DNA from 3 places in the Mesorhizobium sp. M0491 genome. Region 1 is predicted to be linked to each of the others. Evidence: riboswitches for the same ligand, from Rfam matches in the RefSeq annotation. Region 1 holds a riboswitch; each other region holds the start of a gene.
The links. Region 1 has a riboswitch for thiamine pyrophosphate ahead of NKI69_RS15990 (YkoF family thiamine/hydroxymethylpyrimidine-binding protein). Riboswitches for the same ligand answer to the same signal wherever they lie in the genome.
Positions count from the first base shown of each region.

Region 1 (7,566 bases):
TGTTGTCTTGCTGGCATGTGATGACGGGAGAGGCGGCATGGTGGCGCGAAACTCTGCCTCAATCTTGGTTTTGCCATGGTCGGCCAAGTATACATTTTCGTAAGCTTCAAGTTCTGGGCTGTTCGTAAAACCGTCCGGTGTGATTTATCCACCGCATGACGCGAATCGACGAACCCATGAACGGTTGGCTGCCGGTCGGCAGTTCTGTTCCAGGCGACTGGCGGCAGTCGTCGATCTGGCCGGGTCTGATGCGCTATCCAGAAGCCGGCCTGGCGCTTTTATGCCTGACGCAGATCCTGTGCTGGACCGTGGTTCCGGCGCTTGTCGATGCCGCCCCGCCCGGCGATGTCGTCGAGAGCTTCATGTGGGGCCGCGAATGGGTGCTTTTGACCTACAAGCATCCGCAGCTCCCCGGCTGGCTGCTCGAGATCAGCCATCTTCTGACCGGATCGTTCCGCTGGCCGCAATATCTGCTCGCCCAGCTTGTCGTCTCGGCGACCTTCGTCTTCGTCTACCTGCTGGCCCGCGACATGCTCGGGAGAACCCGCGCGCTGGCCGCCGTGCTTTTGATGCCGTCATTGTATTTCTTCGGCTGGCCGACACCGCAGTTCAATCATGATTACGCGCAGATGCCCTTCTGGGCCGCAATCTGCTGGCTGCTGTGGCGTGCGGGCCGTGGCGGTGGGCCGGGCTGGTGGCTGCCGCTCGGACTGGTGTCGGGCGTCGGGCTCTATGCCAAGTTTTCCACCGGGTTGCTGTTGCTCTTCGGGGCGATCTGGCTGTTGTCGGACACACGGGCACGCAACCGGCTCGCCACGCCCTGGCCCTGGCTTGGGCTCGCGGTTTTCCTCGCCGTCGCCGCGCCGCTGGCCGTCCAGCTCTACCGCATCGATTTCCTGCCGCTGACCTATGTCGCCGGCCGCGATGAATGGGTGTTGGTCCACCGCGCCCGCCTTTACTATATCGGTGTCCAAATGGCGGGGCTCTGCGGCTTATTGCTGGTGCTGTCGATATCGGGGCTGTTGCGGCGCTCGCCCGCGCCGGAACAGCCCATCGAGAGCGGCGCGCTGGCCTATCTCGTGTGGATGGGGCTTGGTCCGGCGGTGCTTGTCATGGTGGCTTCGCTGTTCACCGGCGCCGGCGAGGCGTGGGGCGCGCCGATGTACAATCTGGTCGGCGTTGTGGCGCTCGCCTTGCTGGGTCATCGGCTCGGCGCCGTCGAACTGCGACGGCTGGCGATCTGCGCGTTCGCCTGCATCCTCGGCATGTCCGGTGCCTATGCGGGCATCCGCTGGACGAGTTGCAATTTGCGCGGGCGCATGGATGCCGTCTGCTGGCCAGCGCGGCAGATTTCGGACGAAGCCGAGGCGGTCTGGCACGCGGCGGTGCCCGGTCGGCTCGACATCGTCGGCGGCGATACCCGCATCGCGTTGCTGGCGGGCCTCAACGCCTATGACAAGCCGTCGATCTTCACCGACCTCGACATGCGGCTCGCCCCCTGGATCACCAGCCAGCGGCTGCGCGATCACGGCATGCTCCTGGTCTGGCCCGGGAGCGGCGTGCCACCTCGGCTGCTGGCGTGGCTGGGCAACATCCCCGTCAAGACCGTTCTTTTCGACTGGTCGCTCAGGGCACCACCGGTGGCGATCAGCTTTGCCGCCATTCCGCCTGGCATGAAGCTACCGGGTTTGATCGACAGGCTCGCCCAAACGAGCAACTGAAGTAGATCCACCGCGTCCGCTGGACGAAGCAGGTGACAATGCCCATTTATGGCGAGACCACTTGCTTTTACGCAATTCCAGACGGAAAACCGCTACCTTTGAGGAGACGTGACATGGCGACTTCGACCGAACGTGCAGTCCTTGCCGGCGGCTGTTTCTGGGGCATGCAGGATTTGATACGGCGCTATCCCGGCGTCATCTCCACCCGTGTCGGCTACAGCGGCGGCGACGTGCTCAACGCCACCTACCGCAACCACGGCACCCACGCAGAAGCCATCGAGATCAATTTCGATCCGGCCATCATAAGCTTTCGCACGCTGCTGGAACGCTTTTTCCAGATCCACGATCCGACGACCCGCAACCGCCAGGGCAACGATGTCGGGACGAGTTATCGCTCGGCGATCTATTACACCAGCGACGAACAGAAGCGCGTCGCCGAGGACACCATCGCCGATGTCGATGCCTCGGGCCTGTGGCCGGGCAAGGTCGTCACCGAAGTCGCACCCGTTGGTCCATTCTGGGAAGCCGAGCCCGAGCATCAGGACTATCTGGAGAAATATCCCGACGGATACACCTGCCACTTCGTCAGGCCAGGCTGGAAGCTGCCGGTTCGCGAGACGGCGGTTTCGTAGATTTGCAACTGCGATTTGCCCTGCATTGCTGCTCGACGGTGTCGTCGAGCAGATCATCGCATCCAAACCCCTTTCGGTCAGCGCGGCTTGTCGCGTCGGTGAAGCCATCGAGCTTTCACCAATGTGCGAAAGCGCCCTTCGAACACCTTCGTCAACGGCGAATGCGGATGCGGTAGGCAAACACGGTCAGGCGGTTGACAGCCTGCCGTATCGCGGTCCAACTGCGCAGGAAGAGTTGATTTCGGGAGACGGGCCGTGAAAAAAGTTTACGAAAAGCCAGTGTTTGTAAAACGCGAGCGTCTTTCGGTTGTCACTGCCTTGGCATCGCCTTCCACTCAGCCGACCTGACAAGCTCGCCCTGACCTGTCGGCCCGTTTGAGCCGCCGAAGATGAGGCCGATCGAATCGACCGATCACTCGGAGCCGATCACAGCCGTTTTTGTCCTCGATATCTCTAACTATACGGGGCCTCTGCTCGCCGGCTGGCTAGAGGCTGGAAATGCAATTGGCGCGATCATCGTGCCCGGGTTCCGGCGTCGTCCCACCGGTTTCAGCATTGGCAATTTCCGGCGAAGGCTTCAACGCAAGCTGCTGCTCAGGCGGTTTATCGGTAACACGCCTGTCAAGTTGATCGAATTTGGCCGCCCTTACGATTGGAATGCGCTTGGTCGGCAATTGTCTGACGTCCGCGCCGATGTGCTGGTCTGCTACACTTTGCCTGTCTTGATCCCTCAAGAGGTTCTTGGCCATTTTTCCAAAGGCGGGGTCAACCTCCACCCGGCGCTGCTCCCCGACTATCGAGGGCCCCACCCGATCCAGCGCTTGGCCGTGGACGGCCGGCATGCGGCTCATGGCGGCGTCACGCTCCACAAGATGTCCGCCGGTTTTGACGAGGGTGACATTCTCGGGCAGGTGCCGTTTTCCGAAGCTGACTGGACATCGAGAGAAGCCCTGGTCGACAGCACGGCAACCGCTATGCGGATTCTGGTGAGCGAGGCGGTGCCGACCTACTGCCGGGGGCTGTTGTCAGGAATGCCGCAACCGAAAGGCGATTTCGTCTGGGCGCGGCTTCAGCCCAGCCACCTGATAATCTCGCCGGCCATGTCGGTCGAGCATGTTGTACGGCTATGGCATGTGCTTGGCCTTCTGCCAGGCATCTATCTTGAAATCGGAACGCGCAAAGTCAGGCTGGGATTCCAGATCAGAAGGCTGGGGCCCTGCACAGGAAAGGCCCCGGTCAGGCGGTGGGGAACAGTGGAATTTGATCTCGCCAACGGTCGGGTCCTGTATTTTACCTACGGTAGAGTGCTCAAACGGCTGCTCAATTCGAAACACCTATTTTCGCGCCCGCCCGCCGGGAGACCCGCTCCAGAAATCCGGCTGTTCGGCAAAGCGAGTGCTGCGGACCAGAAAAACGGATGAAGTCGCTGGGCGATGCCCAGCGGCTTCATCCGTTTGCGACGTGGTTACTTGCCACAATGATTATCGTTTACCGTTGGCGCCGTCGCGTTACCATCGGCGTCCGGCTGCGCGCCTTGCGGGTTGGTCGGGCAATTCTGATCCGCGTTCGAATTCATGTCCCCTACCGTGCCAGTCGTGCTGTTGGTCGTGCCCGGGTCGACAGTGTCCGGCTCGATCGTATTCGGGGAAGCCGGCGTGTTCGGCTCAACCGTCACCGACTTGCCGCTGCCGCTTCCATTTGCGTTGTTGCTGCCGGCGCTTTGCGCCATGGCTGACGTGGCCAGACCAATGGTGAGAACCGAAGCTGCGAGGATTTTCATGAACATGGTTTGTCTCCATTTCTGTGAAGTCGTCGCTTATTTTCTACGAAAGTGATCGCGTTGCGACTGTGGGGACAACCGGTCGCGGCGGCGAAGGTTCCCGACAAAATTCCGCTCAGGCGCACCGTGACTGGCGCAATGCTTTTGGCGCAGTGCTCTGAAAAAACGGCTTTCCCTTGAACTCGAATGATGCTTTAAGGCGCACATCCACAGGGGTGCTCCGTACGGTCGGGGCTGAGACGGGGGCGGCAAGCCCACAGACCCTAGAAGCTGATCTGGGTAATACCAGCGGAGCGAGGCGGGCGATGTTTTCAGGCGCACAGATTTCCCTATACCCCATGACCGACGATTTCGTCGGTGTCATTCTTGGCGCGCTCGGTGCGCTCGATCCCTGGCGCGACAAGCTCAGGATCGAGACCGACGACATCTCGACCTTGCTGGTCGGGTCGCCCGAAGTGCTGTTTCCCGCCATGCGCGACCTCTTCGTGGCGGCGGCACGTAGCGGCAAACATTGCGTGTTGTCGGCCACCATCTCGCGCGGGTGCCCTGGCGAGCCGGATGATCCGATCTGCCGCTCCGATGCACTTGGCGGGCCTGTCGGGCCACTCGGCCCGCGCAAGGATGCGGCCATCGCGGCGGTGCGCAATGCTGCTGCCACCGGCCAGCCGGCGGCGGCGCAGTTCTCGCTCTATGTGATGGGCACCGACGACCACATGGACGAGATCTACGGCTGCATCGATTTTCTCAAGCAGTCCGGCGTCTATGAGCGTTCCAAGCATTTCTGCACGAAACTGCGCGGTGATGCCGGTGCGATCTTTTCGGCGCTGGACGAGGCCTTCTGCCGCTTCGGACCAGGCGCCGGCCACGTAACCCTCGACGTCACGGTCTCGGCCAACAGCCCGTCGGCTGTCTGAAGCTGCCGCCGCCTCCGCGCGGCCGTCAAAGGTTATCTCCCGTGGTCTCATCATCATTCGCTTCGCGCCCGATCGCGGGCCTTCTTGTCAAGGCAATGCCGGCCATGATCTCGGTCGGTTTGCTCCTAGTGGCGTGGGAGCTTTATGCCACCTATTCCGGCATCAGGCCGACGATACTGCCGGCGCCGTCGCGCGTTTTCGAGCAAGCGCTGCTCAATCGCCAGGCGCTGGCCGACAACGCCATTCCGACCATCGGCGCCACGCTGCTCGGCTTTGCCTGTTCGCTCAGCGCCGCCTTCGTGCTGTCGATGCTGGTCGACTTCTTCCAGCCGCTGCGGCGTGCGCTGTTTCCCGTCTTAATCGTCAGCCAGACCTTGCCGCTGGTGGCCATCGCGCCGCTGGTGGTGCTGTGGTTCGGCTTCGGGCTGGCGCCCAAGATCATGCTGGTGGCGCTGGTTACCTTCTTTCCGATGCTGGTTGCATTGGTCGAGGGTTATGAGTCGACCGAGGCCGAGATCGGGCAAATGCTGCGCGCCATGGGGGCAGGGCGCTGGCGCATCTTCGTGCTGGCACGGCTGCCTTCGGCGCTGCCCTATTTCTTCGCTGGCTTGAGGATCTCCATCACCTACGCCGTGGTCGGCGCGATCTTCGCCGAATATGCGGGGGCCGCGAAGGGGCTGGGCATCTACATGCTCAACGTCAAGAACAATTTCCGTCCTGACCTGGTTCTTGCCGCCGTCGGAGTGAGCGCTGCCCTGACCCTTGTCCTGTTCGGGTTGACTGTACTGCTGCAGCGCCTTGCGATGCCCTGGGAGCGGGCCGGCAAGGAAACCGCCGGGAAGGGAGCCTGGCGATGAGCCGGCTGGAACTGCGGTATGTGCGCAAGGCGTTCGGTGGGCTCGACGTGCTGGCCGATATTTCGCTTAGCGTCGGCGCTGGTGAATTCGTCTCGATCCTTGGACCCTCGGGCGCCGGCAAATCGACGCTCTTCCAGCTTCTGACCGGCGCCGAGCATGGCGAGGGCGAGATGTTGTTCGACGGCGCGCCGCTCGACGACCACGGCAGGCATTTCGCCTTCATGCCGCAGCGTGACGCGCTGATGCCGTGGCGGCGCATCCTCGACAACGCGACGCTCGGGCTCGAAGTCCAAGGCATGAGGAGACAGGCGGCGCGGGTGCGCGTTGCGCCGTTGTTTGCCGAATTCGGGCTTGCCGGCTTCGAGCGGCATTTTCCAGCGCAACTGTCCGGCGGTATGCGCCAGCGCGCGGCCTTGCTGCGCACGGTGGTGCAGCAACGCGACATGCTTTTGCTCGACGAGCCGTTCGGCGCGCTCGACGCGCTGACCCGCACGGCCATGCAGCGCTGGCTGGAACAGATGTGGCGGCATCATCGCTGGACGGCGCTCCTGATCACCCATGACGTGCGCGAAGCCGTGTTCCTGTCCGACCGCATCTATGTGCTGTCGGCGCGCCCGGCCCGCATCGTGCGTGAAATCAAGGTGCCGCTGCCGCGCCCGCGCAGCCTTGGCGGCGATGCCGCGCGCCAGGCAAGTGCGCTCGAGGCCGAGATTCTCGACATCATCCTCAACGCCACCCCATCCAAAGGACACGATCATGATTGACTTGACGCGCCGGCAGGCCTTGTTGCTGACCCTTGCCACAGGCCTTCCGCTCATTGCCGGATCGGGGCGAGCCCAAGCACAATCGGCACAAAAGGTCACCGTTGCCCTCGACTGGACGGTCAACACCAACCACATCGGACTGTTCGTCGCCCGCGACAAGGGCTTCTATCGCGAGGCCGGGCTCGAGGTCGACATCCTGCCTTACAGCGATACCGGTGCGGGCACGCTGGTTGCAAATCGCGTCGCCGATTTCGGCATCAACGGCACCATCAGCCTGTTCACCCAGAGAACCGCCGGAGCGGACCTGAAGGGCGTCTATGCGGTGGTGCAATCGGAAACCGGCCGCGTGGTCTTCAATGCGGCCCGCAGCGAGATAGTAAGCCCGAGAAACCTCGACGGCCTGACCTATGGCGGCTTCGGCAGCGCCTGGGAAAACGCCCTGATATCGACCATCATCCGCCATGATGGCGGCAAGGGCAATTTCGAGACGGTGACGCTCGGCACCTCAGCCTATGAGGCGCTGGCCAATGGTTCGGTCGATTTCACGCTCGAAGTCTCGACCTGGGAGGGTGTCGACGCCGAGCTCAAGGGCGTCAAACAACGCAGCTTCGTCTATGCCGATTACGGCGTGCCTGACGAGCACACGACACTGATCTCTTCGAGCGAAGCCTATCTCCAGGCAAACTCCAAGCCTGCGGCCGCCTTTGTCCAGGCGACGCGGCGCGGCTACCAGTTCGCGGTCGATCACCCCGAAGATGCGGCAGCCCTGCTGATCGCGGCCAACAAGGATGCGTTGACCAATCCGGCGCTGATCCACGCCTCGCTGAAGGCGCTGATCGACGGCCATTATCTGCGCAGCCAAAGCGGCGCCATCGGGACGATGGATCCAGCCAAGATG
Region 1 covers NZ_JAMYRE010000011.1:74,123-81,688, reverse strand. The annotation lists gene NKI69_RS16020 (hypothetical protein) at 1-87, opposite strand, end outside; gene NKI69_RS16015 (glycosyltransferase family 39 protein) at 177-1,721, shown strand; gene msrA (peptide-methionine (S)-S-oxide reductase MsrA) at 1,835-2,353, shown strand; gene NKI69_RS16005 (hypothetical protein) at 2,379-2,612, shown strand; gene NKI69_RS16000 (formyltransferase family protein) at 2,743-3,774, shown strand; gene NKI69_RS15995 (RodZ family helix-turn-helix domain-containing protein) at 3,819-4,139, opposite strand; TPP riboswitch at 4,335-4,448, shown strand; gene NKI69_RS15990 (YkoF family thiamine/hydroxymethylpyrimidine-binding protein) at 4,439-5,047, shown strand; gene NKI69_RS15985 (ABC transporter permease) at 5,143-5,904, shown strand; gene NKI69_RS15980 (ABC transporter ATP-binding protein) at 5,901-6,668, shown strand; gene NKI69_RS15975 (ABC transporter substrate-binding protein) at 6,661-7,566, shown strand, end outside.

Region 2 (7,566 bases), on a different contig from region 1:
CACTCGAAGCGCTCGGCGAAACGCTCGGCATCTCCAAGGAACGCGTCCGCCAGATCGAGGCCCGCGCCATGGAAAAGCTCAAGGTCGCATTGGTGAAGCAGAATCCGGAGTTCATCGCGACTGCCGCCTGAACGGCGGCAGGCGTCCAGCGGCGCCTACTTGTCGGTGACGATCTTGACCTTGTCGCCGGCCGAAACCGCGGCACCGGGCGACAGCGCATTGAGGACGCGGAACAGGTCGAGCTTGCGGTCGACGCCGACCATCTGCGCCGAAAGCGAACCCATCGTCTGCCCTGGCTGGACGGTGACGACGCGGATGTGCAGCGGCTTCAGCGCCGCCTTTTCGGCAGCGCTCAAAATCCGGAACGAGCCGCTGACCGAGCGGGCGATCGTGTCCAGCGACGTGCTGGCGGAAGGGGCCGCGGTCAGCAGCCGGTAGACCTGGCCGCCGGCGCGGATGACCGCAATGTCGAACTGCCAGCCTTCGGCGCCGGCATGCGCGGTCGCCGCCTCATTGCCGTTGATGGTTTCCTGCTTGACGCTGCTGTCGACGAGACCAGCCACCCAGCCGCTGCGGATATAGTCCGTCAGCGCTCGGTTCTTGTCGATGGAAACGCCATCGAAACGGATCGCTATGTCGCCGGGGCCGGTGGCCGTCACCGCTGCCGCCGAATTGTCGATGATGAAGCCGTCCGGCACCGTGAACGACACGCCAAGGCCCGGGTGCAGGAAGGTTTCGCCGCGCACATAGCCTTCCTCGGGTGTGTCGCCATAGAGCAGGCCGTCTATGCCGGCGAGGAAGGAATCGCGGTCGCGCGTGCCGACGCCCGGCGCGCCGAACTGGCGGGCATGGCGCTGCGCCAGATCGATGCGCTGCGGCGTGTTGGGGTGCGTGGCCAGGAAGTCCAGGCTGGCATCGGTGGCGCCGCTGATCGAGCGGAAATCGGTATAGGCCGACATCGATTGAAGGAAGCGGCCTGCGGCGAAAGGATCGTAGCCGGCCTGGCCGATCGATTTGATGCCGATGGCGTCGGCTTCCAGCTCCTGGTTGCGCGAAAATTGCGCCAGCCTCAGCTTGCCACGGATCAACGCCGCCTTGGCGGTCGGGCTGTCGCCGAGCACGTCCGAAACCACCTTGGTGGCCAGGCCTTCCTCGGCCTCCAGTTGCTGGCGCTGCAGGCCGTGATTGGCGGTGACGTGGCCCATCTCATGCGCGATGACGGCGGCAAGCTCGGCCGAATCATTGGCCAGCGCCAGGAGGCCGCGGGTGATGTAGAGATAGCCGCCCGGCAGCGCGAATGCGTTGACGTTGGGCGAATTTAAAATGGTGATGCGATAGGTCTGTGTCGGGTTGGCGGACACCACCGTCAAACTACCGACCACCTTGGCGACCATGCGTTCGAGCTTGGGGTCGGAATATTCACCGCCATAAGTCGCCAGGATGCGCGGGTGCTGCGCCTTGGCCAATTCGGCGAGCTTGTTGTTGGCGCCGACATTGTCCACCGTGATCGGCTTGTCGGAAGGCTGGAAGCCGGATTCCTGAACTTCCGGCGGCGTGAACATCTGGCAGCTTGCCAACGCCACGGCAAAACCGGCCAGCGCGAGAAAACGCGCCAGCGGTTTCATTCCCAATGTGTTAGCGCCGATCGCCAGAACGGCTTCCTTTCGGGTCCCGGCGCATGACCACGAAAATCGGGGGCGATCTTCGGAACGTGTCATGCGCTATCTCAAACTGCTGCAGCATCCGTGCCCGTCCCTTAGGGCGGGCGGCGGATACTGCAGGCAAATCACGGCCTGTGCCGGACCGGTAGGGCGACCTAGCCACACTCCCCCGGTCATGGCAAGCAAACGCCACATCGCCTGGAGCCGGTTTGACCGTAAATTATGTCCGCTTCCGGGCAACATCGCGTGATGTGGAATATCCAGCACCCGCGCCGATATAGCGCCGGAACGCCTCCGGACCAGCCCCGGTAAAGAAATCATCAGCCTTGCCGGTTGCGGCCACCAACCCATTGTCGACAAACACCATGTGCTCGCCGATGCGGCGTGCATCCTCGGGCTGGTGGGTGACAAATAGCACCGTCATGACGCGTTCGGCATGAACGGCAGCAACCAGATCCAGCATCTCGTCGCGCAAAGCGGGTCCGAGCGAAGCGAAGGGCTCGTCGAGCAGCAACACCGGTCGGTCGCGCACCAGCACGCGGGCCAGTGCGACGCGCTGGCGTTCGCCCCCGGAGAGCTCGCGCGGCAGGCGTTTCTCCTTGCCCGCGAGACCGGTGCGCGCAAGCGCCTCGGCGACCGCGACGCGGTCCGCCTCGGTCAGTCCCAGGGAGGGCGAGCGGCCGAGCCCGACATTCTGCTCGACGGAAAGATGCGCGAAGAGATTGTTCTCCTGGAACACCATCGACACCGGCCGCGCCGAGGCCGGCTCGGCGCTGACATCGGCCCCGCCGATCAGCACGCGGCCCGATTGTGGGGTCTCGAAGCCGGCGACCAGATTGAGCAGCGTCGACTTGCCCGAACCGCTCGGACCCATGATGGCGGTGATCTTCGCCGTGGCGAACTCGACGTCGAAGACAAGTGGCGCATCGCCATAGCTGCCATAACTGAACGACACATTGTCTAGCCGCACCGGCGCGCCCTTTTCGAGCCTGTTGGCCGCCCTCTCACGCATCGCGGACCTTCTCCCTTCCCAGCCAGTGCGCCGCCACGATCAACGCGAGACAGACGAAGCCGAGCAGCAGTGCCAGGCCGGCGGCATCCTCGGTGCGGTAGCTGCCCATCCGTGCCAGAAGAAGGTAGGGCAATGTCTGCACGGAATCACTGCCGAACAGGGCAATGACACCGAGATCGCCGAGCGACAGCGCCATGGCGAAAGCGAAGGCCGTGGCGAGCGGTCGCCGCAGCGACGGCCAGTCGACCAGCATCAGCCGGTTCCAGCCCGCAATGCCGAGCTGTGCGCAGAGCCGTTCGTGACGCTCGCTCGCCGCATCATAGGCGGGACGCACGGCGCGTAGGGCGAACGGCATCGCCATCACCGCATTGACGGTGACGACCATGACCGGGGCGATGGCGAAGGCATCGCCGACATGGCGCAGCAACAGGAACCAGCCAGCGCCGACGACGATCGGCGGCACGACAAGGACAAAACCGGCGCCTGTATCGGTGGCGCGTTCGAGCAGTGTCTTTGCGCCGGCACGGCGGTTCAGCGCCAGTGCCCGCCGCGCCATGGTCAGCGCCAGCGACAGCATCACCGAAAGCAGCGCCGACAGGAAGGCGAGCGCTGCGCTGGTCAGCGTTGCCTGCCGGACGGTGGCCTCGCTGGCCAAACGGCCGAGGTCCGCACCCAACCCGGCCACCACGGTTGCCGCCATCGGCCCAACGACGAACAGCAGCGCCAGGATGATGACTAGCGCGTTCAACCAGGTCTCGCTCCGATTGACCGAGAGATAGCGGCGTTGCGCGACCGGCAAATTGGTGTCGCCGACCACATTGGCGCCCAGGCGCGTCAGGGCCAGCACAACGATAAAGGTCAAGGCGATCTGCAACAGCGTCAGTGTAACGGCCCGCGCGGGATCGAAATCGAAGCGCAGCGCCTGGTAGATGCCGACCTCAAGCGTCGTCGCGGCCGGCCCGCCGCCGAGCGTCAGCACGATGGTGAAGGATGTGATGCAGAGCATGAACACCAGCCCGGCGACGCCGGGCAGTGCGGCGCGCAGCGTTGGCCATTCGATCAGCCGGAACGCCGGCCGCGCCGCCATGCCGAGCTGGCTCGCCAACCGCCATTGGTCGGCCGGTATGGTCTGCAGCGCCTCGAGGAACAGCCGCGTCGCCAGCGGCAGGTTGAAGAAGACATGGGCGACGAGGATGCCGGACAGGCCATAGATGCCCGGCCAGCTTCCCCCGCCGATCACAGCAAACACGCCGGCGAAATAGCCGGCACGGCCATAAAGCGCCAGGATGCCGAGTGCTGCGACAATAGCCGGCAGCGCCAACGGCACGGCGAATATCTGCAGGATGAAGGCGCGACCGAAGAAACGTGGATGTCGCGACAGAGCGCGCGCCACGAACAGCGCCGGGATGACCGAAAGCAGCGTCGAGAGCGCCGCTTGCCAGAGCGTGAAGCGAATGACGCGAAGCAGATAGGGATCTAAGGCTGCCCAGGCGCCCGAGAAATCATGGGCGCCCTCGAAAAGCAGGCCGGCAAACGCGCCGCCGATCAGCAGCGCGATTGCAGCGAGCGCGAGGGTGCCAGCGGTGATGCGGGGGTCAGACGCGCGTTGCACGCTGGACCACCATTCTTTCCATCGCGGCAATTACAAAGGATTGCGTTCCTTGGCGCCCCCCTCTGTCCTGCCGGACATCTCCCCCTCCAGGGGGGAGATCGGCCGCCACCCATGCTTCCGCTAGTCTCCAACGTTGCCGGACTATAACCAGCAACGACACTGCCAATCTCCCCCCTTGAGAGGGAGATGGCCGGCAGGCCAGAGGGGGGTGGAGTGGCGCGAACATCAAAAGAACTCGCAAGCCTACTTGCTCATCACCGCCAGCCACTCATCGACCCAGGCCTTGCGGTTGGCGGCGACCTCGTCGGGGCTGAACAGCAAGGTCTTGGTCGGCTTGACCAATTTGTCGAAGGCCGGATTGAGCGGCTTGTCGGTCTTGCCGGCCGGGAACATCCAGTTGGTCTCGGGGATGGCATCCTGGAATTTCGGCCCGGTCATGAAGGCGATGAACTTGGCCGCCAGCGGGTTCTTGGCCCCCGCCGTGGTGATACCCGCGACTTCTATCTGCAAATACTCGCCCTCCTCGAACGACGCTGCCTGATAGCGCTCTGTCTTCTCGGCGACCATGTGGTAGGCCGGCGACGTCGTGTAGGACAGCACCATCGGCGCCTCGCCCTTGGTGAACAGCCCATAGGCCTCGCTCCAGCCCGGCGTCACGGTCAGCACTTTCGCCTTGAGCTTGGCCCAGGCCTCGGGCGCCTTGTCGCCATAGACCGACTTGACCCACAGAAGCAGACCGAGGCCCGGCGTGGAGGTGCGCGGATCCTGGATGACGATCTTGTCATCGGCACTGCCCTCGACCAGTTCTTTCAGGCTTTTCGGCGGGTTCTTCAGCTTCTCGGAGTCGTAGACGACGGCGAAATATCCGTAGTCAAAGGGGACAAAAGTATCGTCGCTCCAGCCACCCGGCACGTTGACATCAGTTACGCCGCCATGCGGCGCGAACAAGCCTGACGCCTTGGCATCGGCGGTGAGATTGGTGTCGAGGCCAAGCACGATATCGGCCTTGGTCGACGCGCCTTCCAATCTGACGCGGTTGAGCAGCGCGACGCCGTCGGCGACCGAGACGAACTCTACATCGCAGCCGCATTCGGCCTCGAACTCCTTCTTCACCACGGGACCCGGACCCCAGTCGGCGGTGAAGCTATCATAGGTGTAGACGGTGAGCTTGTCCTTGGCCAAGGCCGGCCCGGACAAGGCCACGACCGTTGCTGAAACAAGAGCGTATAAAAGCGTGCGCATCGGCGCCTCCTTCGTTCGAATTGAAAGGAATTGAGGCGTCGGACTGTCCGAAACGTCTAATCCCTCCGCCGGTACAAACCGGATCAGGTTCAGCGGGTTGGCGAGACTGCCTCTCAGCCGGCCCGCGAAGATCGCGTCCGGCACCCCGTTAGAGCGTTTCGACACATAGGCCGGGCCGATCCCCCATGCAAGTGGGAGTTTGCCGCCTTCCGTTTCCCGTGCCGGGCTGGTAAGGGCCACACGATATGAGCACATTCACCATCCTGCTTGGCGGCGATCTCATCCGCACGCCACGGCTCGACCGCCAGGCCGAAGGCTCCCGCGTCATCGCCGCCGACGCCGGCATCGGGCATGCGCGGCTGCTGGGTCTCGTGCCCGAACTGTGGGTGGGCGATTTCGATTCCGTGCCAGCCGAGCTGCCTGACGATCTCGCTGCCGTGCCGCGCCGGACCTTCCCGGCGGAAAAGGACCAGACCGATGGCGAACTGGCCATTGCCGCCGCACTCGAGCGCGGCGCGACCCGCCTGGTGCTCGCCGGTGCTTTCGGCGGCAAGCGCGCCGACCACGCTTTCCTGCATCTGGCGCTTGCCTTGCGCCTGGCCGAAGCAGGGACCGATGTGCTCCTGACCAGCGGCGCTCAGGAAGGCATCCCGCTGCTGCGCGGAATGGCCGGCTTCGACTATGCCGATGGCACGCTGTTTTCGGTGCTCGGCTTTTCCGAGCTCGCCGGCCTGACCGTCACCGGCGCCAAATGGCCGCTGAACCACGTCAAGGTGGTGTTCGGTTCGTCGCTGACCATCTCCAACGAGGTCAAGTCCGACAAGACCGGGGGCCGCCTCGAAATCGCGCTCGGCCATGGCCGCGCGATGCTGCTCGCTCATCCCTATCCCTTACCTGAAAGCTGACATGGCCCCGCCTCTTCTCAACCTCGACGGGATAAAACTGACCTTCGGCGGCACGCCGCTGCTCGACGGCGCCGCCTTGACGGCTTCGGCCGGCGACAAGATCGCACTGGTCGGCCGCAACGGGTCGGGCAAGTCGACCCTGCTGAAGATCGCCGCTGGCCTGATCGAGCCGCAGGACGGCGAGGTGTTCCGCCAGCCTTCGGCAACTATCCGCTATTTGCCGCAGATGCCGGACATGGAGGGCTTTGCCACCGTCCGCGCCTATGTCGAGGCCGGGCTTGGCCCCGCCGACGATCCCTACCGAGCCAGCTATCTGATGGAGCATCTCGGACTGTCGGGTGAGGAACGTCCGAATGATCTGTCGGGTGGCGAGGCGAGGCGTGCTGCCCTTGCCCGCGTGATGGCGCCGGAGCCAGACATCCTGCTGCTCGATGAGCCGACCAACCATCTCGACCTCTCGGTCATCGAATGGCTGGAAGAAGAACTCATCCGCACCTCCTCGGCACTGATCGTCATCTCGCACGACCGCCGCTTTCTCGAACGTGTGTCGCGCGCCACCATCTGGCTCGATCGCGGCCAGACCCGCAGGCTGGACAAGGGCTTTGGCCATTTCGAGGAATGGCGCGACCTGGTCCTGGAGGAAGAAGAGCGCGAGCAGCATAAACTCGGCCGCCAGATCGTTCGCGAAGAGCATTGGCTGCGCTACGGCGTGACGGCGCGGCGCAAGCGAAACATGCGCCGGCTCGGCGAGTTGCAGACCATGCGCCAGCGTTTTCGCGGCCATCGCGGTGCCGAAGGGTCGGCGACCATGGTGGCGAGCGACGCCGCCGAGTCCGGCAAGCTGGTGATCGAGGCGAAGAACATCGAGAAGAGCTTTGGCGATCTCACCGTGGTCAAGGGGTTTTCGACCCGCATCCAGCGCGGCGATCGCGTCGGCCTGGTCGGGCCGAACGGCGCCGGCAAGACGACGCTCTTGAAGATGCTGACCGGCGAGATGAAGCCGGACGCCGGTTCGGTGCGGCTCGGCACCAATCTGGAGATCGCCACGCTCGACCAGAAGCGCGAGGCGGTCGACCCGCAGGAGACGCTGGCGCAATATCTCACCGACGGGCGCGGCGAGAACCTCGTCATCGA
Region 2 covers NZ_JAMYRE010000015.1:187,335-194,900, forward strand. The annotation lists gene NKI69_RS20945 (RNA polymerase factor sigma-32) at 1-131, shown strand, start outside; gene NKI69_RS20950 (M48 family metalloprotease) at 156-1,625, opposite strand; gene thiQ (thiamine ABC transporter ATP-binding protein) at 1,882-2,673, opposite strand; gene thiP (thiamine/thiamine pyrophosphate ABC transporter permease) at 2,666-4,285, opposite strand; gene thiB (thiamine ABC transporter substrate binding subunit) at 4,529-5,527, opposite strand; TPP riboswitch at 5,571-5,685, opposite strand; gene NKI69_RS20970 (thiamine diphosphokinase) at 5,773-6,432, shown strand; gene NKI69_RS20975 (ABC-F family ATP-binding cassette domain-containing protein) at 6,434-7,566, shown strand, end outside.
Region 2: it holds a riboswitch for thiamine pyrophosphate, as region 1 does, so the genes downstream of both, thiB (thiamine ABC transporter substrate binding subunit) here and NKI69_RS15990 (YkoF family thiamine/hydroxymethylpyrimidine-binding protein) in region 1, are expected to answer to the same signal.

Region 3 (7,566 bases), on a different contig from region 1:
CCGAAGCCACATCATTCCTGTGCTTATTGGTGATCCATTCCGTTGCAAGGAAGCGTCCCGCCAGCTTCTGGATCAGCATGGAATATACGTTCAGCCAATTCTGGCGCCGAGTGTTCCGGTGGGAACCGAGCGGTTCAGGGTGACGGTTACGCCTGCCCATAGTACGACAGATATTCGGACGTTCGTCGATGCGCTCAGGCAGGTTCTGCTGCGGGACAATCTTGGCAAGGCTGCCTAATGTAAATGCTGGGAACGACAGGGCGCGCAGCCTCAGACCTGATTATATTAGCCGGGCTCGCCGAGGTGGATGCGGCGGTCCGCGATCCGGTTCTGACGCCCGATCGCATCTTCGAATGTCATCGGAAAGCAGTTCCGTAACCCGCAATGACAGCTTTCGCGATCTTAAATGATGTGACTCCATGATTGAATGGGGCCGTTTGACGACTCGCTGCTTACACATCGGGCCGGTTCCAGATTCAGGGCTCACGATGAGCCGGTATGACCAGAGCGCATGTTCTTGTGCTGCGAGTTTGATGTGGCTTGGCGTGCCCTACCCGAGAGGTAGGTCACGCCCAGGCCCACGGGATCACACACCAACCCCAGCTAACCTGGTTTGAACGGAGCAAGCCTCCGACGCCGCCCTAATCAACAACGCTGCAACAGATCCTTCAAATCAATTTACAAGATTTTTACAACCGTCAGTCGTTGACAATGGTACGGCACCGCGAGTCTGAGGTCCGGCACGGCTCCAAAAGTGACGCCGGTACCCTCGGACCGCCGCCAGCACGCAACATCGGGATTAACAGCAATGGTAAGAAGAAGAGCGCTCATATTGGTCGAAGGCCATAGGGGTACTGGTCAGCTATACGTCCAAGCGGCTCAGTGTCTTGGTCTTCATCCAATTACTCTGACGGCTGATCCACCTCGGTACGACTATCTTTCGGCGGAAAACGTTGAGGCAATCCGTGTCGACACTGGCAATCTCGAAGCGTTGGTCCGCGAAAGTTCGCGGCTGCGTGCTACCCACGACATTGCTGGCATTACTGGCTTTGCCGGGGACCATGAATCGATCTATGCGACAGTTGGCAAGCTTTGCCGGCATTTCGATCTACCGGGACCGAACCCTGAATCGATTGAACGAAGCTGCGACAAATTCAAGCAACGCCAACTCCTCGCGCAGGCCGGCGTTCCAATACCGGCTTATCGGTTGGCAACGAATGCGGCGGAGGTAGAAAGCTCGGCTGCAGAGATCGGCCTGCCCGTGATTCTTAAGCCGGCAGTAGGCAGCGGCAGCATGGGTGTCCGATTGTGCCGCAGCCTCGAAGACGTAGCCGAACATACGACCTATCTATTGGGCGGAAAGCACATATGGCGGTCTACACCGAAAATACTCGTCGAAGAATTCGCACAGGGCCCGTTCTATAGCATTAATGTTATGGGGAATGAGGTCGTTGCGATTTGCGCCAATGACTTTGGTCCCCTCCCCCATTTCGTCATACGTGAGGTGACGTATCCGGCCCTGCTAACCGATCAGGAGCGTGAGCGCATCGCCGATGTTTCGCTGAGCTGTTTGCGGGCTCTCGGCCTTGGCTGGGGCCAACTAACGTTGAACTCCGGTGCACGAAACGCGGTCCAGTTGTCATTGAAGTTAATCCGCGTCTTAGTGGCGCGCCCGACCCTCAACTGGTCCAGTTAGCTTACGGTGTCGACCTCGTCGCCGAGCACATCAAGCTTGTCATTGGCGGGGAATGGGATCTGCGCAAAAAGCATTCGCATACTGCGGCCGCGCGATTCCTGCTTCCTGATCAAGATGGCACCCTGGACTGGATTGGTGGCGACACTCAGGCAGCTGCTATATCAGGTGTGGCCGAGGTCAAATTGAATGTTGAACCCAAGACACCGATCGTCAGGAAGGGGGATTTCCGAGACTGGATTGGACATGTCATTGCCACTTCGCCCAGCCGTGCTGAAACCGAGGGCGCCCTTCAGCGAGCGGTCGACTTGATCGATTGGTCGATCACCCCTTTTCCGGCGACAATAAGAGGTGATCGAGAGCACGATGTTTGTGGGGCGTTCGGGCGGCCCACCAGTTCTGTTCCGATCAGGCATTGACGGCTTAAGATCCTTGAAACGCAGCAGTTCCGTCTACGTCAATGTCACATCAAGTTTGACGAGGCAAATGCAGCTTTGGCCACACCTGCCTTGTCTCCCGCGGAACTTCTCCGCGACCCGTGGCGAGGCCGTCGGCCCAATTTGGCCCCAATTTGATTGCCGCCCACCGCCGCCGCAGGACGAACACGCGCTTGACAAGACAACCCCGGCCCGTTCAACTTGAGGCATTCACCAGGGGAGTCCCGGCAAGGGGCTGAGATACTGCTGGCTTTCGCGGCGCAGTGACCCGTTGAACCTGATCCAGTTCATACTGGCGTAGGGACGGTGCAAGCGCTCTGCGGGAGTTCACGCCCGAGGTCCTGTTTCGGCAGGTCGACAGAAGCGTCTTTTCATCCTTCCGGCACAGAACTGGGTCTCCAATGCATGAGCAAAGGAGCCTCAAGATGAATGCCCTCACCCCAGCCGTCTCAACGGGACCGCTGCCTGCTTCGCGTAAGATCCACAAGCCCGGTGCCATCCACCCGCAGATCCGGGTGCCGATGCGCGAAATCTCCGTCCATCCGACAGCCGGCGAACCGCCCGTCACCGTCTACGACCCGTCGGGCTCCTATACCGATCCGGCTGTCGAAACCAGCATCGAAAAAGGCCTGGCCCGGCTTCGCCACGAATGGATCTTGGCGCGCGGCGATGTCGAGGGCTGCGACGGCCGCCATGTCCGGCCGGAGGACAACGGATTCGCCACCGGCGAGCGCCTGACACCGGAATTTCCGATACGCAATCGGCCGCTCAAGGCCAAGCAGGGCAAGGCGGTGACCCAACTTGCCTATGCGCGCGCCGGCATCATCACGCCAGAAATGGAGTTCGTCGCCATCCGCGAGAACCTTGGTCGCGAGATCCTACGCGGCAAGCTTGAGCGCGACGGCGAGGCTTTCGGCGCGACGCTGCCCGATTTCGTCACGCCCGAATTCGTGCGTGACGAGGTGGCGCGCGGACGGGCGATCATCCCCGCCAACATCAACCATCCCGAGAGCGAGCCAATGATCATCGGCCGCAATTTCCTGGTCAAGATCAACGCCAACATCGGCAACTCCGCCGTCACATCATCGATGGCCGAAGAGGTCGAAAAAATGGTCTGGGCGATCCGCTGGGGCGCCGATACGGTGATGGACCTGTCGACCGGCCGCAACATCCACAACATCCGCGAATGGATCGTCCGCAACGCGCCGGTGCCGATCGGCACGGTGCCGCTCTACCAGGCGCTCGAGAAGGTTGGCGGCATTGCCGAGGACCTGACCTGGGAGGTCTACCGCGACACGCTGATCGAGCAGGCCGAGCAAGGCGTCGACTATTTCACCATCCACGCCGGCGTGCGGCTGCATTACATCCCGCTGACCGTTGACCGGGTCACGGGTATCGTCTCGCGCGGCGGCTCGATCATGGCAAAATGGTGCCTGCACCATCACCGGGAAAGCTTCCTCTACGAGCACTTCGCCGAGATCTGCGACATCGCCAGAGCCTACGACGTCTCCTTCTCGCTCGGCGACGGTCTTCGTCCAGGCTCGATCGCCGATGCGAACGACGCGGCGCAATTTGCCGAGTTGGAAACGCTCGGCGAACTGACGCAGATCGCCTGGGCGAAGGATTGCCAGGTAATGATCGAAGGCCCCGGCCACGTGCCGATGCACAAGATCAAGGAGAACATGGAAAAGCAGCTCGCCGTCTGCGGTGAGGCGCCGTTCTACACGCTTGGCCCGCTGACGACCGACATCGCGCCGGGCTATGACCACATCACCTCCGGCATCGGTGCCGCCATGATAGGCTGGTTCGGCACCGCAATGCTTTGCTACGTCACGCCGAAAGAGCATCTCGGCCTTCCCGATCGCAACGACGTCAAGATCGGCGTGATCACCTACAAGATAGCCGCCCACGCCGCCGACCTGGCGAAGGGCCATCCGGCAGCGAAAGTCAGGGATGATGCGCTTTCCCGCGCGCGCTTCGAGTTCCGCTGGGAGGACCAGTTCAATCTGTCGCTCGACCCGGAAACCGCGCGGTCCTTCCACGACCAGACCTTGCCCAAGGAGGCGCACAAGGTGGCGCATTTCTGCTCGATGTGCGGACCGAAATTCTGCTCCATGCGTATCTCTCACGACATCCGCGCCGAGGCACAGAAAGAGGGCATGGCGGCGATGGCGGCGAAATACCGCGAGGGCGGCGATCTCTACCTGCCGGCGGACGAGACCGGCGCACCGCTCATATCTCAGCCACGTGAGCCATCATGAAGGTCTTGGTCAAAGGGGCGGGCGTTGCCGGCCTCACCGCCGCCTTCGAGTTCGCCGCACGCGGCGCGGCGGTTACCGTTGCCGAGACAAGGCCTGCCCTTGGAGGCAATGCGTCGTGGTTCGCCGGTGGCATGTTGGCGCCGTGGTGCGAGCGTGAAAGCGCCGAGCAGCCGGTGCTGGATCTCGGACGCGACGCCGCCGACTGGTGGGACGCCGCAACGCCAGGCTTGGTAGCACGACGGGGAACGCTGGTCTTGGCCGCGCCGCGCGATGCGGGCGAGCTCGACCGGTTCGCCAGCCGCACGACGGGCTATCGGCGTGTCGAGGAAGATGAAATTGCCTTGCTGGAGCCCGACTTAGCCCGCCGCTTCCGCCGCGGATTGCTCTTCCCCGACGAGGCTCACCTCGACCCACGCCCGGCGATGGCGGCACTTCATGACAAGCTTGCGACCATGGGTGTCAAATTCCACTTCGGCTGCGACGCCCGGCCTGTTTCGGGTTTCGCCCGTCAGATAGACTGCATGGGAATGGCAGCGGCCGATGACAGGCTGCGCGGTGTTCGCGGCGAAATGCTGATCCTTCGCACGCCTGATGTCTCGCTGTCGCGGCCGGTCCGTTTGCTTCATCCACGCTTTCCGCTTTATGCCGTGCCGCGCACCGATCACCGTTTCATGATCGGAGCGACGATGATTGAAAGCCAGAGTGCCGGACCGGTGATGGCGCGTTCCATGATGGAGCTGCTGGGTACCGCCTATGCCCTCCACCCGGCCTTTGGCGAGGCCGATATCGTTGAAACCGGTGTCGGCGTCCGCCCAGCCTTTCCCGACAATTTGCCGCGCGTCGAAACGAACGGCGAAATCATCGCGATCAACGGGCTCTATCGTCACGGTTTTCTCCTGGCTCCCGCCATGGCGCGCCAGGCTGCCGACCTGGTTTTCAGTCAAGACAGAACTAAGGAGCTTGCTCATGAAACTGATCGTCAACGGCGAAGCGCATGAGGTTGCCACCACCACGCTGGCCGAGCTGCTTGCCGCGCTTGACTATGAGGGCGATTGGCTGGCGACCGCCGTCAACAGCGACCTCGTGCACAAAGCCAACCGGGCGGAATTCCAGTTGAACGACGGCGACCGGATCGAAATCCTCTCGCCCATGCAGGGTGGCTAGGCCATGATCGAGCTTTATGGAGCCGAGCTTCCGTCGCGCCTGCTTCTCGGCACGGCTCAATATCCTTCGCCGGCCATCCTTGCCGATGCGGTCAGGGCATCGGGCACGTCGGTGGTGACCGTCTCTCTGCGCCGTGAGATGGCAGGCGGCAGGGGCGGCGAAAAATTCTGGTCTCTTATACGCTCGCTGGATGTCAGAATCCTGCCCAACACGGCTGGTTGCCACTCCGTCAAGGAGGCTGTCACGACCGCGAAGATGGCGCGCGAAGTTTTCGGCACCAGCTGGATCAAGCTCGAAGTGATCGGCAACCACGACACGCTGCAGCCGGACGTGTTCGGTTTGGTCGAAGCCGCCCGCATCCTGTGCGAGGACGGTTTTGCTGTATTCCCCTATACCACAGATGACCTTGTCGTCGCCGAGCGGCTGCTTGCGGCGGGCTCCAAGGTCTTGATGCCGTGGTGCGCGCCGATCGGTTCCGCCCTCGGGCCGGTCAACATTCCGGCCCTGCGCTCAATGCGCGGACATTTCCCTGAGGTACCTCTGATTGTGGATGCAGGGCTCGGGCGGCCGTCACACGCGGCGACTGTCATGGAACTCGGCTTTGATGCCGTTCTCCTGAACACCGCGGTTGCCAAGGCGGCCGATCCGGTCGGCATGGCGCGCGCGTTCGGCAAGGCGGTCGAGGCCGGTCGTGAAGCTTTCAGCTCGGGAATGCTCGAACCGCGCGACGTCGCCATGCCATCGACACCGACCATCGGCAGGGCAGTATTTTCATGAAGCTCGATCCCTTCTACCTGATCGTCGACAGCGCTGCCTGGATCGAACGGCTGGTGCCGCTTGGCGTCAAGCTGGTTCAGTTGCGCATCAAGGATAGGGACGAGGCCACGCTGCGGACGGAAATCCGCCGCGCGAACGGCGTCTGCGCGGCCCATGGTTGCCAACTGATCGTCAACGACTATTGGCGCACGGCAATCGAGGAAGGCTGCGACTTCGTCCATCTCGGCCAAGAGGATTTGGCTGCGGCCGACCTGCTGGCGATCAAGTACGCCGGATTGAAGCTCGGGCTTTCCACGCACGATCATCTAGAACTGGAAACGGCCATCGCTGCCGAGCCCGACTATATCGCGCTCGGCCCCATCTATCCCACCATCCTGAAGCAGATGAAATGGGCGCCGCAAGGGCTCGCGCGGATCAGCGCGTGGAAGCATCGGTTGGCGCCGATCCCATTGGTCGCCATCGGCGGCCTCAACCCCGACCGGCTCGACGGTGTCTTCGAGGCTGGTGCGGACAGCGCGGCGGTGGTCACCGACATCACGTTGAATGCCGATCCCGAAGCGCGCACGCGAGAATGGATCGAAAAGACAAAGCCATGGCGCTGAGGCGAGAACCGCATGTGCTCGTGGTCGGCGGATCTGACTCCAGCGGTGGAGGCGGAATAGCACGCGATATCGAGACGATCTCTTCCATTGGCGTGCGTACCTGCCTTGCTGTCACCGCGCTAACGGTGCAGACGCACGATGCGGTCATGGAAATCCACTCTATGCAACCCGGTCTGGTTGCCGGTCAGATGCGTGCGGCGTTGCAGGCCAACAAGGTGGCGGCCATCAAGATCGGGATGCTCGCCACGGTGGAGATCGTCATTGCGGTTGCCGGATTGCTGCGCGAAAATCCGCAGGTGCCGGCAGTGCTCGACCCGGTGCTGGCGTCGACGTCAGGCCGGGCGCTCCTGGAAGCCGGCGCCATCGCCGCCCTGAAATGCGATCTGATGCCATTTTGCCGTCTGGTCACCCCCAATCTCTTCGAGCTGGCACTCCTTGTTGGCTCGGAGCGGGCAGTGGATGAGGATGGCGTAGTGTGGCAAGGCCAAGAATTGCTGGCAGCCGGCGCGCGGGCTCTGCTGATCAAGGGCGGCCATGCATCGGGACCGCAATCAACCGATATTCTGTTGCGCCCCGATCACGAACCAGTCCGCTTTGACACGCCGCGTCTTGCCGCATCGATGCGCGGGACG
Region 3 covers NZ_JAMYRE010000004.1:309,347-316,912, reverse strand. The annotation lists gene hemA (5-aminolevulinate synthase) at 1-238, shown strand, start outside; partial or broken gene NKI69_RS07160 (ATP-grasp domain-containing protein) at 809-2,112, shown strand; TPP riboswitch at 2,336-2,452, shown strand; gene thiC (phosphomethylpyrimidine synthase ThiC) at 2,556-4,391, shown strand; gene thiO (glycine oxidase ThiO) at 4,388-5,389, shown strand; gene thiS (sulfur carrier protein ThiS) at 5,358-5,555, shown strand; gene NKI69_RS07140 (thiazole synthase) at 5,559-6,332, shown strand; gene NKI69_RS07135 (thiamine phosphate synthase) at 6,329-6,934, shown strand; gene thiD (bifunctional hydroxymethylpyrimidine kinase/phosphomethylpyrimidine kinase) at 6,925-7,566, shown strand, end outside.
Region 3: it holds a riboswitch for thiamine pyrophosphate, as region 1 does, so the genes downstream of both, thiC (phosphomethylpyrimidine synthase ThiC) here and NKI69_RS15990 (YkoF family thiamine/hydroxymethylpyrimidine-binding protein) in region 1, are expected to answer to the same signal.